DNA from 3 places in the Blautia intestinihominis genome. Region 1 is predicted to be linked to each of the others. Evidence: predicted binding sites of a transcription regulator. Region 1 holds the regulator's gene; each other region holds the start of a gene.
The links. Region 1 encodes Rex, which represses fermentation and respiration genes when NADH is low (regulators of the CRP and FNR family bind a similar motif). Its sites were predicted from a motif close to ATTGTTAANTANTTAACAAT; they were not measured.
Positions count from the first base shown of each region.

Region 1 (6,259 bases):
TTTGCAACTTCTCTTGCTGTGATCCCGTTACAGCTTCTGGGATACTATGTAAGTGTTGCAAAGGGTCTTGATGTAGATAAGCCGAGAAACCTTGCCAAGAGTGTTACAGTAGAATAATAGTAAAAAGAAAAACAGAGGGTACAATAGTCACAAATGGCTGTTATACCCTCGATTTTTTATATTCATGACCCGGAATGCTTCTCCATCCACCGTCTGATATAATCCATCTGTTCCTGATCGGAAATTTTCTGGGATGCGGGATCGTTCCCGGCGGCGAGGCAGCAGAAGAGTACGAGCGCCTGCAGTAGAAAAAAGAGTACAAGAAAGAGTATCAGCATAAAAAAGCCTCCTTTTATTTCCTATGGCTTTCAGTATTGGCATTTTTTCGAAAGTTATACATGGAATTGGGAGAAATGCTTTATTGCGAAGCAATCCACAGATATCCGGAATACACTAAAATAAGTCCATTTATAAGGAGTATATTCATGAAGCAGTCAGCTTATACCGGAAAAGGGGTTGGTGTGGCACTTTTTGATACGGGAATTTATCCTCATATGGATTTTGGTGATCGTATTTATGCTTTTGCAGATTTTATATCATACAGGAAATTACCTTACGATGATAATGGTCATGGAACGTGTGTGGCGGGGATCTTAGGAGGCAGCGGAGCGGCTTCTATGGGAAAGTACAAAGGGATGGCACCGGGATGTTCGCTGATCGGGCTTAAGGTGCTGGATCGTTTTGGAAACGGCAATAAGGAGGATATCCTGGCGGCGTTTCAGTGGCTTATGAACCATCGGGAGGAGTACAGGATCCGAGTGGTGAATATTTCTGTCGGCACGACATATCGTACCAGGAATGACAAGGATGTTCTGGTGCGCGGCGTGGAACAGCTCTGGGATCAGGGACTGGTGGTCGTTGCGGCGGCGGGAAACCAGGGACCGGAGCCGGGCAGTATCACTGCTCCGGGGTGCAGCAAAAAGGTGATCACGGTGGGTTCCAGCGATATGCTTATGGGAAAAGAGGGAATCTCCGGGCGAGGGCCGACGTTTGAGTGTGTCTGTAAACCGGATCTGGTGGCACCGGGACGCCGGATCATGTCGTGTGCGGCCGGGGCGGGAAATACGTATGGAATGAAAAGCGGTACGTCGATGTCCACGCCAATGATCTCCGGGGCGGCGGCACTTGCACTGGAAAAAGATCCCATGCTCACCAACGTAGATATCAAGATGATGCTCCGCGACAGCGCAGACGACCTCGGCCTTCCGAAAAATCAGCAGGGATGGGGAAAATTTAACTGTAAAAAGTTCCTTTCGCTGTGATTTTCAGGAAAATTCGCAGAATTTACTTTAGTAAAGCCTGAAAGTATTGACGGGAATGATTTTTTTCGCTACAATGGAACAAATCGTTGCTGTAAATAGCGACAGCAAACCAGTGATATGCAGAGAGGAGAACATTATGACAAAAATTCAGATGACAACGCCGTTAGTCGAAATGGACGGAGATGAGATGACCAGAATTCTCTGGAAGATGATCAAGGACGAATTATTACTTCCGTATATTGATCTGAATACAGAATACTATGACCTTGGTCTTGCACACCGCAATGATACCGATGACCAGGTAACCATCGATGCAGCAGAAGCAACCAAGAAATATGGTGTTGCAGTTAAATGTGCGACCATCACTCCAAACCACGCACGTATGGAAGAATACGACCTCAAGAAAATGTACAAGAGCCCGAACGGAACGATCCGTGCGATTCTGGACGGAACTGTATTCCGTGCCCCGATCGTAGTAAAGGGAATCGAGCCATGCGTACGCAACTGGAAGAAACCGATCACTCTTGCACGTCACGCATATGGGGACATTTACAAGAACACAGAGATGTACGTTGACAAACCGGGTAAAGTAGAGCTTGTCTATACTTCCGAGGATGGAGAAGAGAAACGTGCTCTGGTACAGGAATTCAAGGCTCCGGGAGTTGCCATGGGTATGCACAACATGGAAGCTTCTATTGAGAGTTTTGCAAGAAGCTGCTTCAACTATGCACTGGATACCAAGCAGGATGTATGGTTTGGCGCGAAGGATACCATTTCCAAGACTTACGATGCCAAATTTAAACAGGTTTTCCAGACAGTATTTGACAATGAGTTCAAGGAGAAATTCGAGGAAGCAGGTCTTACTTACTTCTACAGCCTGATCGATGATATCGTAGCCCGTGTCATGAAAGCAGAGGGTGGATTTATCTGGGCATGCAAGAACTACGATGGAGATGTTATGAGTGATATGGTATCTTCTGCATTTGGTTCTCTTGCGATGATGACATCTGTTCTTGTTTCTCCGAACGGATACTATGAGTATGAAGCTGCTCACGGAACGGTACAGAGACATTATTATCGTCATCTGGAGGGCGGCGAGACTTCCACAAACTCCGTTGCAACCATCTTTGCATGGACAGGAGCACTACGCAAACGTGGGGAACTCGATGGGAATCAGGAACTTGCACAGTTCGCAGACAAACTGGAAGAAGCAACTCTTTCCACCATCGAATCCGGAAAGATGACCAAAGACCTGGCACTGATCACCAGCATTGAGAATCCGACCGTACTGAACAGCGAGCAGTTTATCCTTGCGATCAGAGAGACTCTGGACACATTACTTTAATTTAAAAATACATCAAAAGATAAAAATGGGAAACCCAAGGCATTACGCCAGGGTTTCCCATTTTTCGTAGAGTTCTTCAAGTTCTTGTTGGATTTTGTCTTTTTCGCGGCTGAGTTCTGCACAGCGTCCGACGTTGGTGCAGACATCCGGGAGAACCAGTGTTTCATCGATTTCTTTATCGCGGGTTTCGAGTTCTTCGATCCGCGCTTCTGTTTTCTTAAGTTCTGCTTCCTGCTTACGCTTACGTGCCTGTTCTTCTTTCTGCTGCTGCCAGGTGAGCTTTCCTTCAGATGCTGTGGCTGGTGCGGTTTCCTGCACAGTTACAGTTTCCTGCTGCACCGGAGCGTATTTCTCAGTGAGTTCTTCTTTTTTCTCAAGGTAGTAATCGTAATCACCGATATAGTTGACAACGGCCTGATTGGTCAGTTCCAGGATCCTGGTCGCGGTCTGGTTGATGAAATATCGGTCATGAGAAACATAAAAGACCGTACCGGTGTAACTGTTCAGCGCTTCTTCGAGTATTTCTTTGGAAGCGATATCAAGGTGGTTGGTCGGCTCATCGAGGATCAGGAAGTTTGCCTCGGAGAGCATCAGCTTCGCGAGGGAAACACGGCCGCGCTCACCACCGGAGAGAGAGGAGATCACTTTGAAAACATCATCACCGGTAAAGAGGAAGGCGGCGAGCATGTTTCGAATCTCTGTCTCGGTAAGTGTCGGGTAAGTATCGGAAATTTCCTCAAAGATCGTCTTCTCCGCGTGGAGTACATGGTGTTCCTGGTCATAATATCCGATCTGAACCTTGGAGCCCAGGGAAAAAGTTCCTGAGTCTGCCGGGATAAGATCGTTGAGGATCTTGAGCATGGTCGTCTTGCCGGTACCGTTGTTTCCGATCAGGGCAACGCGCTCACCACGTTTGATCTGGAAAGAGATATCGGTAAAAAGTGTCTGCTCCGGAAAGCTCTTGGAAAGTTCTTCTACCGTGAGAACATCGTTTCCACTGACAACTCTCGGTTCCAGAGAAAGCCGCATCTGGCTCTGAACCTCGGTCGGTTTCTCGATCCGCTGGATCTTACCGAGCATTTTTTCACGGCTTTCTGCGCGGCGGATGGATTTCTCACGGTTGAAGGATTTCAGCTTGACGATGACGGCTTCCTGATGCTTGATGTCTCTCTGCTGGTTAAGGTAAGCCTTGTACTGTGCGTCACGAAGCTGTGCTTTCTTTTCGGCGTAAGCGGAGTAATTGCCACTGTACATGCGGACCTGGGCGGCATCAATCTCAATGACCTTCGTTACAACTTTATCAAGGAAATAACGGTCATGGGAGACGATAAATACAGCACCCGGATAATTCAGAAGATAAGTTTCCAGCCAGGAAATACTCTCCATGTCGAGGTGGTTGGTCGGCTCATCGAGGAGAAGAATGTCCGGCTTGGAGATCAGGAGTTTACCAAGAGCGACACGGGTCTTCTGTCCACCGGAGAGGGTTTCGACCTGTTTGGAAAAATCTTCGTCCGTAAAGCCAAGACCCTTGAGGACACCCATCAGCTCGCTCTTGTAGGCATAGCCGTTTTCCAGCTCAAATTCGTGGGTCAGGCGGGTGTAGGTGTTCATCAGACGGTCAAGTTCCTCGCCGGAAGCGTTTTTCATCTGGACTTCGATCGCACGCATGCGGTCTTCCATGTCGATGATGTACTGCTTGGTTGTGAGCAGTTCCTCATAGACGGTGCGGTGTCCGCTGACATCCTGATACTGTGCGAGATAACCGATCTTCTTGTCCTTCATCAGAACGACCTGACCGGAATCCGCAGAAATTTCATTCATTATAATACGGAGAAGGGTTGTCTTACCTGCTCCGTTGTTGCCGATGAGAGCGGCTTTTTCACGCTCTTCTATATGAAATGAGGCATCGTTCAAAATGACTTTTTCGCCAAAAGATTTGCTGATGCCCTGACACGATAAAATCATAAATATTCCTCCAAAGTCAATATACGCTATGATTATAAGGTCAAATGATGGCTTTGTAAAGGAAATTTCCTCAAAAATTGTATAGATTTGACAACATTGATTGACAATAAAATAACATTTCGGTATAATTAACAGGAAAGTATAAGGAGGGGACAACGGTGGAAGCAAAACAGATATCAAAAGCTGTAATTAAGAGACTGCCCCGGTATTATCGCTATCTTGGCGAGTTACTGGAAGACAATGTTGAACGTATATCTTCCAATGATCTTAGTAAGAAAATGCGTGTCACAGCATCGCAGATCCGCCAGGATTTGAATAATTTTGGAGGATTTGGGCAGCAGGGATACGGTTATAATGTGAAATATCTCTATACAGAAATCGGTAAGATCCTTGGATTGGATGAGGTACATCCGATGATCATCATCGGTGCCGGTAATCTTGGACAGGCACTTGCCAATTACGTTGACTTTGAAAAACGTGGCTTTAAGCTGGAAGGGATTTTTGATGTCAATCCGGTACTGGAGGGCATCGCGGTCCGTGGAATTGAGATCCAGATGATCAGTAATCTCCCATTCTTCCTCAGAGAGAAGAATATTGAGATTGCGATCCTCACACTGCCGAAGAACAAGGCGAAGGATATGGCAGATATCCTGATCGAGAATGGTATCAAGGCAATCTGGAATTTTGCACATATCGATCTGGAGACTCCGGAGGATGTCATTGTAGAGAACGTACATCTTTCTGAGAGTCTGATGACGTTATCTTACAATCTCAGTCAATATCGTCAGGAACACGTGGAAGAGCAGCAATCATAACATGAGGACAGCAAGAGGCTGTTACCCGGCTCCTTAATGAAGGCGGCTGCGTAACAGCTTTTTGCTTTGTATCGTATATCGAGGAGATATCAGATGAAACGAATTGTAGGCGGATCGGAAATGAAAGCACTGGATAGCTGCACCATTACCGGAATGGGAGTTCCGTCCTGTGTGCTGATGGAACGGGCGGCACTGGCTGTTGTGGATGCAATGGAAGGACATTTTGCGGAAATGTCACAGAAACAGCGGATCTTGTGCGTCTGCGGAGGCGGGAACAACGGCGGAGACGGAGTCGCGATCGCCAGGATCCTGCATCTGCATGGATATAACGCGGAAATCTATATGCTCGGAAATCCGGATCACCGCACAAAGGAAACACGCCGCCAACTTAAGATCGCAGAGAATTATCAGGTTCCTCTGGTGAATAACCTGGCAGCAGGAGAATATACTACTATAGTAGATGCCATCTTCGGCGTTGGGCTTGACCGCTCGATCGAAGGAAAATACATAGAAATCATTCAGGCTTTGAACGAGGTTTCTGCATGGAAAGTGGCGGTAGATCTGCCGTCCGGGGTATGTAGCAACACGGGAAGAGAGCTTGGAATCGCATTTCGTGCGGATCTGACGGTGACGTTTGCATTCTGTAAAACAGGCTTGTGTTTTTATCCAGGCAAAAATTTTGCGGGAAAAATTGTTGTAGCAGATGTCGGCATCTACGAGAATCCGGATCTTCCGACACGGAAAGCGGCACTTGAGAAAAAAGATCTCCAGAAGCTTCCTCTGCGCGCCGCGAATGGGAACAAGGGTACGTT
Region 1 covers NZ_JBBMEI010000009.1:78,302-84,560, forward strand. The annotation lists gene glmS (glutamine--fructose-6-phosphate transaminase (isomerizing)) at 1-117, shown strand, start outside; gene WMO75_RS04690 (S8 family peptidase) at 486-1,322, shown strand; gene WMO75_RS04695 (NADP-dependent isocitrate dehydrogenase) at 1,459-2,667, shown strand; gene abc-f (ribosomal protection-like ABC-F family protein) at 2,710-4,632, opposite strand; gene WMO75_RS04705 (redox-sensing transcriptional repressor Rex) at 4,791-5,447, shown strand; partial or broken gene WMO75_RS04710 (NAD(P)H-hydrate epimerase) at 5,541-6,259, shown strand, end outside.

Region 2 (6,259 bases), on a different contig from region 1:
ACCGAATCTTGACAATATCCGCGAGGCAGGAATTGGAAATGTAATCTTTGGGGCACTGTCACAGGCATTCTTTACTTTGAGTATCGGTATCGGAGCGATGGAGATCTTCGGAAGCTACATGGGCAAAGAACGTACCCTTGCAGGAGAAAGCATCAACATCCTGATCCTGGATACCTTCGTAGCACTGATGGCAGGACTTATTATCATTCCGGCGTGTTTTTCATTCAATGTAGAGCCGGGAGCAGGTCCGGGACTTGTGTTCATCACTCTGCCAAATGTGTTCAATCAGATGGCTGGCGGAAGACTCTGGGGAGCACTGTTCTTCCTGTTTATGTCTTTTGCGGCACTGTCTACAGTAATTGCAGTATTCGAAAATATCCTGTCCTTTGCAATGGATCTGTGGGGATGGAAACGCAACAAGGCTGTTGCATTTAATATCGTTCTGATCATTATCCTTTCCATGCCGGCAATCCTTGGCTTTGGACCATGGTCCGGAATCCAGATCCTTGGTGAAGGAACAACTATCATGGATCTTGAGGACTTTATTATCTCAAACAACATCCTGCCGCTTGGATCTGTAATATTCGTGATTTTCTGTACATCTAAGAACGGATGGGGATGGAAGAATTTCCTGAGAGAAGCCAACACAGGAAAAGGAGCGAAATTCCCGGCATTCATCAGAAATTACATGCTGTGGGTGATCCCGGTCGTTGTAGCGATCATTTATCTCAAAGGTTACTATGACATGTTCCAGCCAAAGGGAAATGCTTATCTGATCCCATGGATGATCGTCGGTATTGCCATGCTGGCACTGACAGGATGGATCTCATTCGGACACAGCAAAAAGAAATAAGATACCACGGAACAATCCGTAAGTATCGCAAACAATAAGAATTAAGAGGAGGCACAAGTATTATGATAGCAGAAAAAATGAAACCTTTCGTACAGAACAATTCAGCAATCCGTATGATGTTCGAAGAAGGAAACCGTCTCCGGGCAAAGTACGGTGCGGACAAAGTCTATGACTTCAGCCTTGGAAATCCAAGTGTTCCGGCACCGGACTGTGTACGCGAAGCAATCATAGATCTTGTAAACAACGAAGAACCGACTGTCCTTCATGGATATATGAGTAACGCCGGGTTCGAGGATGTCAGAGAGACGATCGCACAGTCTCTGAACCGTCGTTTCGAAACTGCTTTTTCTGCACATAATCTGATCATGACTGTTGGTGCTGCCAGTGGCCTGAACGTGATCCTCAAAACGATCCTGAATTCTGGAGAGGAAGTGATCGTTTTTGCACCGTATTTCCTGGAATATGGTGCATATGTCCGCAACTATGATGGCAAGCTTGTGGAAATCTCACCGAACACAGAGACCTTTCAGCCGAACCTTAAAGAACTGGAAGAAAAAATTACAGTCAACACTCGTGCAGTGATCGTAAATACACCGCACAATCCGACAGGTGTCGTTTATTCCGAGGATACTATCAAAGAACTTGCAGCGATCCTGGAGAAAAAACAGCAGGAGTTCGGTTCTGTGATCTATCTGATTTCTGATGAGCCATACAGAGAGCTGGCTTATGACGGCGTAGAAGTTCCGTATCTGACGAAATACTACAAGAATACGGTTGTAGGATATTCCTACAGTAAATCTCTGTCTTTGCCGGGTGAGCGTATCGGTTATCTGGTCATTCCGGATGAGCTGGAAGACAGCGCAACCGTCATCACAGCAGCAGCGATCGCAAACCGTGTACTCGGAAGTGTCAATGCACCGTCCCTGATGCAGAAAGTCATCCAGAAATGCGTAGACGCAGAAGTAGATGTTGCAGCTTATGACAGAAACCGTCTGGCACTTTACAATGGACTGACAGAATGTGGATTTGAGTGCATCAAACCACAGGGAGCTTTTTACCTGTTCGTGAAATCTCCGATCGCAGATGAGAAGCAGTTCTGTGAGGCCGGCAAGAAATACAATATCCTCATGGTTCCGGGAAGCTCCTTTGCCTGCCCGGGATATGTGAGGCTGGCATACTGTGTTTCCTATGAGACGATCCAGAATTCCCTTCCGGAGTTTAAGAAACTGGCTGCGGAGTATGGACTGGGCAAATAATCCACATGAAACAACAAAAGAATGACAAAAAAATAACAATATAAAACACTATTTATACAGGATTTTAGATAAAACCACAAAAACAGGAGCCCCTCTTGTAGAAATACAAGGCAGAGGCTCCTGTCTACGTTTACATGGCATTATATCAGATCTTATCAATTTTCTTGCGGATCGCCAGCATCTTCTGATCGAGCTGGCTGATCATAGAGGCACATTGCTGCAGTTCCTCATTGATAACGGCAGCCTGTTTCTGACCTCTCTTATAACGGAGCTGGTGGTCGAGGTTTGCCCAGTAATCCATTGCAGCCGTCCGGAGCTGAAGCTCCAGTTTGACCCATTGATTCTCATTCTGGAATGGAATTGCGATCTCCAGGATCAGATGCAGGCTCTGATAGCCGGATTTCTTGGGCTGCTTGATATAGTCCTTGATCTTGATGATGCGGATGTCCTGCTGTTTCTGGATCAGGTCAGCCACCTTGTAGATATCGTCCACATAAGCGCACACAGCACGGACCCCGATCAGGTCGTTGATCTTTTCCACTGCCTGCGCGAAATTCATATCGAGGCCTTTTTTCTGCATTTTCTTGCAGACACTGTCGTAGCTCTTGAGTCGTCCGGTCTTCATCTGTATGTAGTTTCGTCCGGTCTTCATCAGCAGAAAAGTGTTGATGATATCGATCTTGGTCATCATAAGATTGATGGCACATTGTCCCTGGATGCTGAACTCGCTGTCGGTCAGCATATTCTTTAATAGTTCTTTCTTTTTCAATTTCTGTCTTTCTTCCTCTAATTGTATCAGTGTGAATGTTTCTGGTTCTGTTACCCGTATTGCATTACCGCTTCCCATTAGAATACTCCTTCAATAATAAATCTGTAGATTGATCGTGTTAAAAGAAAGTAAAACAGAAGAGAATCGCAGAACAGGGAATAGTTCTGTGTCATCTCTTATCCTCTAATCTATGCAGGATAAAATAGGAATATGACAATATATTCTGATGTATTATTCTATTATATACAAAATAACTAATTTGTACAGAGAAAAACAAAAAAACTTATATAAAATACCATATAAAAATAAATTGCAAAATAAGTAACCATAAAATATGATAAATATATACAAAAATGCCCCGGGTAGAGTTGTGCAAATTACATAAAAAGAATAAATAAAAAGGGATTTAGTGGATTTTTTAGGTGGTTAAAATATATTGACAAATGATTAACAATCTAATACAATAGCCTCATCAGCAAGATTGATAAATAATTAACGTTAATCCATTAACACACACAACCATCAAACACACTACTAAAACCAGAAAGAATCAAATCACAAGAGGAAAACAGGAGGATTCAGAAATGGCAAAGAAAGAAACCCACATCCCGGCAATTATCGACACTCCAGAGGCACTTGAAGCCAAGATCGCTGCGATGAAAGAAGCTCAGAAAATTTTTGCTACCTATACTCAGGAGCAGGTAGACAAGATCTTCAAAGCAGCCGCAACAGCAGCAGACAAAGCCCGTATCCCGCTTGCAAAAGCAGCCGTTGAAGAAACAGGAATGGGTATCGTAGAAGATAAAGTCATCAAGAACCATTACGCAGCAGAGTACATCTACAATGCATACAAAAACACCAAGACCTGTGGTGTACTGGAAGAAGATCCGGTTTATGGAATCAAGAAAATTGCAGAACCGATCGGTCTGATCGCAGCAGTTATCCCGACAACAAACCCGACTTCCACAGCAATCTTCAAAACCCTGATCGCTCTGAAGACAAGAAACGCAATCATCATCAGCCCACATCCACGTGCAAAAGGAAGCACTATTGAAGCTGCCAAAGTTGTTCTTGAAGCAGCAGTAAAAGCAGGTGCTCCGGAAGGAATCATTGGCTGGATCGATGTACCAAGCCTTGAGCTTACAAACCTCGTAATGAAGGAAGCTGACATCATTCTTGCAACAGGTGGTCCTGGAATGGTTAAAGCAGCATACTCCTCCGGAAAACCGGCACTTGGTGTTGGAGCCGGAAATACACCGGTTATCATCGACGACACAGCAGATGTCCGTCTTGCAGTAAACTCCATCATCCATTCCAAAACATTTGATAATGGTATGATCTGTGCTTCTGAGCAGTCCGTAACTGTTCTTGAAGGCATTTACAAAGCAGTAAAAGAAGAGTTCCAGTACAGAGGATGCTACTTCCTTAAGAAAGACGAAATCGAAAAAGTAAGAAAAACAATCCTGATCAACGGTGCACTGAATGCCAAGATCGTTGGACAGAAAGCAGCTACGATCGCTGAGATGGCAGGAGTTACTGTTCCGGCAGAAACCAAGATCCTGATCGGTGAAGTAGAATCTGTAGATATCAGCGAAGAGTTCGCACACGAGAAACTTTCTCCTGTACTTGCAATGTACAAGGCAAAAACCTTCGACGAAGCTATCGCAAAAGCAGAACAGCTGGTAGCTGACGGTGGATATGGACATACATCTTCTCTGTACATCAACGTAAATGAGAAAGAAAAGATGGCAAAACATGCAGCAGCAATGAAGACCTGCCGTATCCTGATCAACACTCCATCTTCTCAGGGTGGTATCGGAGATCTCTACAACTTTAAACTCGCTCCGTCTCTGACACTTGGATGCGGTTCCTGGGGTGGAAACTCTGTATCTGAAAACGTTGGTGTTAAACACCTGATCAATATCAAGACTGTTGCTGAGAGGAGAGAGAACATGCTCTGGATGAGAACCCCGGAAAAAGTTTACTTCAAAAAAGGCTGCCTGCCGGTTGCTCTTGATGAGCTGAAAAACGTGATGGGCAAAAAACGCTGCTTCATCGTAACGGACTCCTTCCTTTACAAGAATGGATACACCAAGAAGATCGAAGACAAACTTGACGAAATGGGAATCGTTCATACATGCTTCTCTGATGTAGAACCAGACCCGTCCCTCGCTTCTGCAAGAGCAGGTGCTGCAGCAATGCGTGCATTCGAACCAGACTGCATCATCGCAATGGGTGGTGGATCCGCAATGGATGCTGGTAAGATCATGTGGGTTCTCTATGAAAACCCGGATGCAGACTTCGATGATATGGCAATGGACTTCATGGATATCCGTAAGAGAATCTATACATTCCCGAAAATGGGTAAAAAAGCTTACTTCATCGCCGTACCTACATCTTCCGGTACAGGTTCTGAGGTAACACCTTTCGCCATCATCACAGACAAAGAAACAGGAATCAAATGGCCTCTGGCTGACTACGAACTGTTACCGGATATGGCGATCGTAGATACAGACAACATGATGAGTGCACCAAAAGGACTGACAAGTGCTTCCGGTATCGACGTTATGACACATGCTCTTGAGGCATATGTATCCATGATGGCTTCTGACTACACAGACGGTCTTGCACTCCGTGCAATCAAACTGGTATTTGATTATCTGCCAAGAGCATACAGAAACGGAAATGATGTAGAGGCAAGAGATCATATGGCAAATGCTTCCTGCATGGCTGGTATGGCATTCGCAAATGCATTCCTCGGAGTAAACCACTCCCTGGCTCACAAACTGGGCGCTTTCCATCACATCCCGCACGGTATCGCAAACGCTCTGGTACTTACAGATGTTATGCGCTACAATGCAGCAGAAGTTCCGGCTAAGATGGGTACTTTCCCGCAGTATCAGTATCCGAAGACACTGGCTCGCTACGCAGAGGTTGGCCGTTTCGTAGGACTGACAGGAAAAGATGACAAAGAAGTATTTGAGAAACTTCTGGAGAAACTCGAAGAACTCAAGAAGATCATCGAGATCAAACCTACCATCAAAGATTACGGTGTAGACGAGAAATACTTCATTGAGACTCTTGATGAGATGAGCGAGCAGGCATTCAACGACCAGTGTACTGGTGCAAACCCGAGATACCCACTCATCGCAGAACTCAAAGAAATCTACCTGAAAGCTTACTATGGTAAATAATTAAAACGATATATTTTCTTCCATAAAATATAAATAATATAAGCGGCGATTGCCCCGGCATTACAGGAACGTAGTGCCGGGGCAGTTGCTTTATGGCAGTTAAGATTTGTTTAAGATTTGCGCGGACAAATTTAAGACTTTGTGTGTTGAAAAGAAAGAACACGAATGTTACAATAAACACCAACAG
Region 2 covers NZ_JBBMEI010000002.1:133,205-139,463, reverse strand. The annotation lists gene WMO75_RS01615 (sodium-dependent transporter) at 1-853, shown strand, start outside; gene WMO75_RS01610 (pyridoxal phosphate-dependent aminotransferase) at 916-2,109, shown strand; gene WMO75_RS01605 (GTP pyrophosphokinase) at 2,255-2,956, opposite strand; gene adhE (bifunctional acetaldehyde-CoA/alcohol dehydrogenase) at 3,463-6,072, shown strand.
Region 2: a site for Rex is predicted at 3,314-3,333, ahead of adhE (bifunctional acetaldehyde-CoA/alcohol dehydrogenase). Genes of this name have one in related genera too.

Region 3 (6,259 bases), on a different contig from region 1:
CAGACATCCACCGGATGGTCCACCGATCTGTACGCCCTTGAATGCAGCGCCGCTCTTGAGACCGCCGCCGATGTCGTAAATGATATGACGGAGGCTGGTTCCCATAGGAACTTCGATAAGACCGGTATTCTCGATCGCACCGGTAAGGGAGAATGTCTTGGTTCCCGGGCTTCCCTCTGTTCCGATGGTACGGAACCAGTCAGCACCCTGAAGGATGATCTTCGGAACGTTGGCATAAGTTTCTACGTTATTGAGGACAGTTGGTTTCTCCCAAAGTCCCTTCTCTACAGTACGAGGTGGTTTGACACGTGGCATGCCTCGTTTGCCTTCGATGGATGCGGTAAGGGCGGAACCTTCACCACAAACGAACGCACCGGCTCCACGGTTGATATGTAAGTGGAAGTTTACACCGGAACCGAGGATGTTATCGCCGAGGAGTCCATAAGCCTCTGCCTGCTCGATCGCCATGCGGAGACGCTTAACAGAAAGCGGATACTCTGCACGAACATAAATATAACCATTCTCTGCGCCTACAGCGTATGCGGCGATGGTCATACCTTCGATCATCTTGTATGGATCACCTTCCATTACGGAACCATCCATAAATGCACCCGGGTCACCTTCATCACCGTTACATACTACGTAGCGTACTTTTTCTTTCTGGCGTGCAACCTGAGACCATTTCTTGCCGGCTGGGAAACCAGCGCCGCCACGTCCGCGAAGTCCGGATTTGGTCACTTCATCGATGACATCCTGTGGAGTCATGTCGAAGAAAGCTTTGGCCATAGCCTGGAAGCCGCCTACTGCGATATATTCATCAATGGATTCTGCGTTGATATTTCCGCAGTTTTCCAGAACGATCCTGGTCTGCTGATTCAGGAAAGGAATGTCTGACGGATGAGGACAGACTGTATCATGGTCACGGTAAAACAGACGGGTAACCGGTTCTCCTTCCATTACAGTGCGCTCTACGATCTCCTTGCAGTCCTCTACCTGCACATGTACGTACTGGTAATCATATGGTTCAATCTTCATCAGAGGTCCAAGTTCACATAAGCCCTGGCATCCGGTCTTGACAACGCCGACATGTGGAACGTCCTTCTGCATTTCTACGCTTACCCAGTCGAGATTCTCACACAGTTTCGCCATCTCGTCGTAAATCTTCTGCGCGCCGGAGGCGATACATCCTGTACCTGAACAGACAAGCACACGACAGGTAAAAGTTTCCAGGGTATTCTTTGCTTCGGCCTGCTTCTGGAGCAGATCTTCTTTACTCACAATACTCATACCGTCTCACCTCTCAATTCGTTTAACAGATCAATAGCTTTCTCAGGGGTCATCTTCGGATGTACTTCGTCATTTACGGTAAGAGTCGGTGCGAGTCCGCATGCACCAAGACAGGAAACCGTTTCTACTGTGAAAAGCATATCATCCGTTGTATGCTTCTTGTTGCTGAGTCCAAGCTCCTTCATGAGAGCTTCCTTGACAGGCATGGATTTACGCACATGACAGGCTGTTCCGTCACAAACCTTGATCACATATTTGCCTTTCGGCTCAAAGGAAAAGTTCTCATAAAAAGTAGCGACGCTGTATGCCTTCGCCTCGGTCACTCCAATCTTGGATGCAACATAGGTCAGAAGCTCTCCCGGCAGGTAGCGGTACTCCGCCTGGATATCCTGCATGATCGGAATCAGTGATGCTGCTTTCGGTCCGTAATGCTCGATGATCTCATCTGTCTTCGTGTAATAAGACTGATCTAACATTCAATTCCCTCCTTGTTAAAAATTTGCTTTTGTCTGCGCCCATTATTTTGTATAATTTACACAGCCTTGTTGTATTTCATTATACATTAAGTAGTCAAATTATACAAGTGAAATATAGGAAAATTGAATTAATTTATTCATGTTTTTATGTTTTTCGTATTATTGTGTATTTTTTAACAGATTTTATAATTTTTTATCAATCTATTTCGCTATAGTAAAGTGTTTCTCATTTTGTTTCTCTTATGTGCTTCGAAAAGTACAGGAATTTTGCATTTTCGGATTGATTTTGGGAATTCTTTCCTATATTATAGGGAGCGGTAGATGAATATTTTTCTTATTTAAGGAGATGAAATAGATATGCGAAATTATGATACCCCAGTCAGAGAAATCCGACACCAGGTTTATACTGAAGTGGCAAAGGCCGGATTTGAATCTTCTGACGAAAGCCTGATCCATGATATTGAATCCATCCCATACAATATCGTCAGTGAAACTGCCCAGTATCGTGAGAGTATTTACAGAGAACGTGCCGTTGCAAGCGAAAGAGTCCGTCTCGCCATGGGGCTTTCTCTTCGCCCGGAAAGCAAGGCGGTCCATCTGACCGACGGTCTTGCTGCCAGCAATATCAATGAGAAATATTATGAGCCGCCTCTTATGCAGGTGATCCCATCTGCATGTGCAGCCTGTCCTCCGAACAAATACATTGTCAGCAACATGTGCCGCGGATGTGTTGCCCATCCATGTATGCAGGTCTGTCCGAAGGGCGCGATCTCTATGAAGGACGGAAAGTCTTTTATCGATCAGGAAAAATGTGTAAAATGCGGAAAATGTAAAGCAGCCTGTCCTTATGATGCAATCTCCCACAACGTGCGCCCGTGCGAGCAGGCATGTGGTGTCAAGGCGATCGGAAGTGATGAGCAGGGGCGTGCGAGCATCCTGGATGACAAGTGTGTTTCCTGTGGTATGTGTATGGTAAGCTGTCCGTTCGGTGCGATCTCTGATAAATCTCAGATCTTCCAGCTTGCGCATGCGCTTCGTGACGGCGATAAGATCGTTGCGATCGTTGCACCGGCTTATATCGGCCAGTTTGGTGATGATGTGACCCCTGGCAAATTCAAGACAGCTCTGCAGGTTCTTGGTTTTTCTGATGTTCATGAGGTTGCGTTTGGTGCGGATGTCGGTGCGATCTCTGAGGCACATCATTATGCACATGAGGTTGCAACAGGAAATCTTCCGTTCCTTCTGACTTCCTGCTGTCCGTCCTGGTCCATGATGGCAAAGAAATTCTTCCCGACCATGATCGACAATATCTCACAGGAGCTGACTCCTATGGTTGCCACTGCACGTAAGGTAAAGCAGGATGATCCGGATGCGAAGGTTGTCTTCATTGGACCTTGTGCTTCCAAGAAACTGGAAGCGATGCGCCGTACTGTGCGAAGTGATGTGGATTTTGTTTTGACTTTTGAGGAACTGGATGCGATGTTTGATGCGCGTGAGATCGAGCCGGCTTCCTTTGAAGACGAAGGTTCCCTGCATGATGCTACTGCCGCCGGACGTGGATATGCGGTCGCAGGTGGTGTTGCAGGTGCGATCGAGGCCTGTCTGAAGGAATATTATCCGGAAGTTCCGGTGCATATTGAGCATGCAGAGAGCCTGGCAGAGTGTAAGAAGATGCTGGCTTTGGCGAAAGCCGGGAAACTTAAGGGCTGTATGATCGAGGGTATGGCTTGTCCTGGTGGATGTATGGGCGGTGCTGGTACGAATGTGCCGATTGCGAAGTCTTCTAAGGCGCTTAAGAAGTATGTGGCAGGTTCTTCTAAGAAACTGCCGGCGAAAGAATTGAAGGAAATTGAGCTTTCTTGAGATTTTTTTGGAAAAAGCAAGTGTAAAAAACTTTTTTTTGCCTGGGGAATGTATTCGCCGGGCTCTTTTTTCGCTTTTGGGAAGCAAGGTAAACTGCAAAGGGACGTCGCCCGTCCCCCTGCACACCCTGGGCTGGGTGTTTGACGGGAATTTTGTTTTTTGGTCGAGGATTGTGAAAAATTTTCCTGGTGGTCCAGGCCGGGAGATTTTCGTTTGAATAGGTTGGGGATTTGGAGGGACTCCCTGAGTCACGGTGGATTTTTGGGGGAGATTTCCCCCACGCGATATCCAGGCTCCATACCACGCTACAAAAATGCTTCCCCACACCAAAACCAATGCCGATGTTTTTCCCAAAAGCCCAGGGGTGTGCAGAGGGGACGGGCACGTCCACTTTGCGGTTTTGGTTTTTGCCCAAAAAGAAAAGAGGATATAAGGAGATGTCAAACATCTCACTTATTCCTCCTTGAGATTGCTCAGTAGATTGAGTAGTTTCTCTCCGTAGTTTGCCCCGGCGGCCCAGCCGCCTCCATTGGGATTTTCTTGCTGTCCGAGCCATTCGACGTATGGGGCGCTGCCTCTTTGGACCATGTTGAAGCGGGTGTCTACGCAGTCCTGGTTGAGGGATTCGTCGCAGGCGTAGGCTTTTAAATGCTGTACCTGTGCGCGGATCCCGGTTCTTACGTCGGGGTAGGATACGCCCTGAACGCCGCCTCCCGTGGTTCCGAGTCCTGCGAAGTTGTACTGGGAGATTCCGGAATCTCCTCCGTACTGAAGCCATCCGGTCTCGAGCATTGCCTGTTCGAAGACTACTTCTCCCCGGACACCTTCGGCATTTGCTTCTTCCAGAATGATCGTGCAGAAATCATCAATCGTCTCTGCACCGCCTTCTTTCAGAGATGCGGACGGATATTCGGATCCGTGTGCATTGTACTGGGAAGTCATCTGTGCCAGGGAAACGGTTGTCGTCCCCATGATCGTGTAATAACCATAAGTATTGTCGGTGGAATCATCCACGAAATTCGGATCTGAGGTAAAATCCGGCGCGTTAAGACTGGCCGGTTTGTGGATCTGGCCTTCGCCGGAAAGATCGGATACTTCATCATCTGCCTTTGTATCTGAACTTCCAAATACGCTCGTCTCTCCATTATCCCCAGACGCCAGACAAGGTGCCCCTGTTATAAGGGCACCTGCCAGTATCATCTGTGAACAAAAGAGCATTGCTTTTTTGTTTCGAATCATCCATTTACCTTTCTCATTGCAGCTTCTACTACATGTCCTACAAGAACGGATGTGGTAACGCTTCCAACTCCGCCAGGAACTGGTGTGATCGCATCAACAATCGGCTCAACTGCAGCGTAGTCAACGTCTCCACAGAGTTTGCCTTCTGCATTTACGTTGATACCTACATCGATGATGGTCTGTCCTTCTCTGACATAATCAGCACCAACAACGCCTGCGCGTCCGGCTGCTACGATCACGATGTCTGCTTCTTTTGCAACAGACGGCATATCAACGGTTCTTGTGTGGCAGATCGTTACGGTTGCGTTTTTCTTAACCAGCATCATGGCTGCCGGTTTTCCAACTACAAGGCTTCTTCCGATAACAACGGCTTTTTTGCCTGTGCAATCGATTCCGTAATGATCCAGGATCTCCATGCATGCCTGTGGTGTACATGGCGGGAAACCGATTTTTTTGCCGGTGAATACGCCGGACATGGAAAGATCTGTCATGCAGTCAACGTCTTTTTCTGCAGCAAGTGCATTTTCGATCACTGCCTGATCCAGATGTTTCGGAAGCGGACGGAACAGAAGAACGCCGTGGATGTGGTCGTCTTTGTTTACTTTGTCGATGGTTGCAAGGAGTTCTTCCTGAGTCACATCTCCCGGAAGAAGGATCTTCTCACATGCTACGCCAAGAGTTTCGCAGCGTTTTGTTGCTCCTCTTTCATAAGAAATATCGCTTGGGTTTTCGCCAACACGAATGATGCAAAGTGTCGGGTTTACGCCTTTGCCCTGTAATTCTGCTACATTTGCTTTGATCTTTTCATTCAGTGCTGCTGTTACTTCTTTACCTAATAACTGCTTTGCCATTTTTGTATTTCCTCCGCTATTTTGTTGCTGATTATTTTAATCTGCCAAGAACGCTTTCGAATGTCTCATCTGCCATCTTGGTGTATTTCTCAAGCATTGCGTCTGCTTTTTTGTTGAGTTCTTCTGCGTATTCTCTGTCTGCCATGGATTTTGTATTGATGTAGACATTCAGGCTGGCACCCTGTAATGCTGCTTTGCAGAAAGCTGCTCCAACACCGGCATCACTGATCGCCAGTTTGGAACCCTTTGCGCCGAATTCAACGATCAGCTCGATCGCTTCACAGCATTTCTCCATGATCTCCATCGGTACGGAGCAGGCATCTTTCAGCACGATCTCCATAACACGGGCTTTTTCTGCTTTTTCTTCTTCGGTTTCTTTTGGCATACCATATGCTTTGGAGAGCGGCTCAAAAACTTCTGCGTCTCTTTCGATCAGACGAAGGAAATCTTTCTGGAGCTGGTCGCATTTTGCTTTGAGCTCCCACATTTCGTCTTCTACGTCTGCATATTTTTTCTTACCTACGGTAAGACTGCCTACCATAT
Region 3 covers NZ_JBBMEI010000044.1:284-6,542, reverse strand. The annotation lists gene WMO75_RS13010 (NADH-quinone oxidoreductase subunit NuoF) at 1-1,287, opposite strand, end outside; gene WMO75_RS13005 (complex I 24 kDa subunit family protein) at 1,284-1,763, opposite strand; gene WMO75_RS13000 (4Fe-4S dicluster domain-containing protein) at 2,121-3,626, shown strand; gene WMO75_RS12995 (hypothetical protein) at 3,580-4,074, opposite strand; gene WMO75_RS12990 (glucosaminidase domain-containing protein) at 4,080-4,865, opposite strand; gene WMO75_RS12985 (bifunctional 5,10-methylenetetrahydrofolate dehydrogenase/5,10-methenyltetrahydrofolate cyclohydrolase) at 4,862-5,716, opposite strand; gene WMO75_RS12980 (cyclodeaminase/cyclohydrolase family protein) at 5,748-6,259, opposite strand, start outside.
Region 3: a site for Rex is predicted at 1,945-1,964, ahead of WMO75_RS13000 (4Fe-4S dicluster domain-containing protein). Genes of this name have one in related genera too.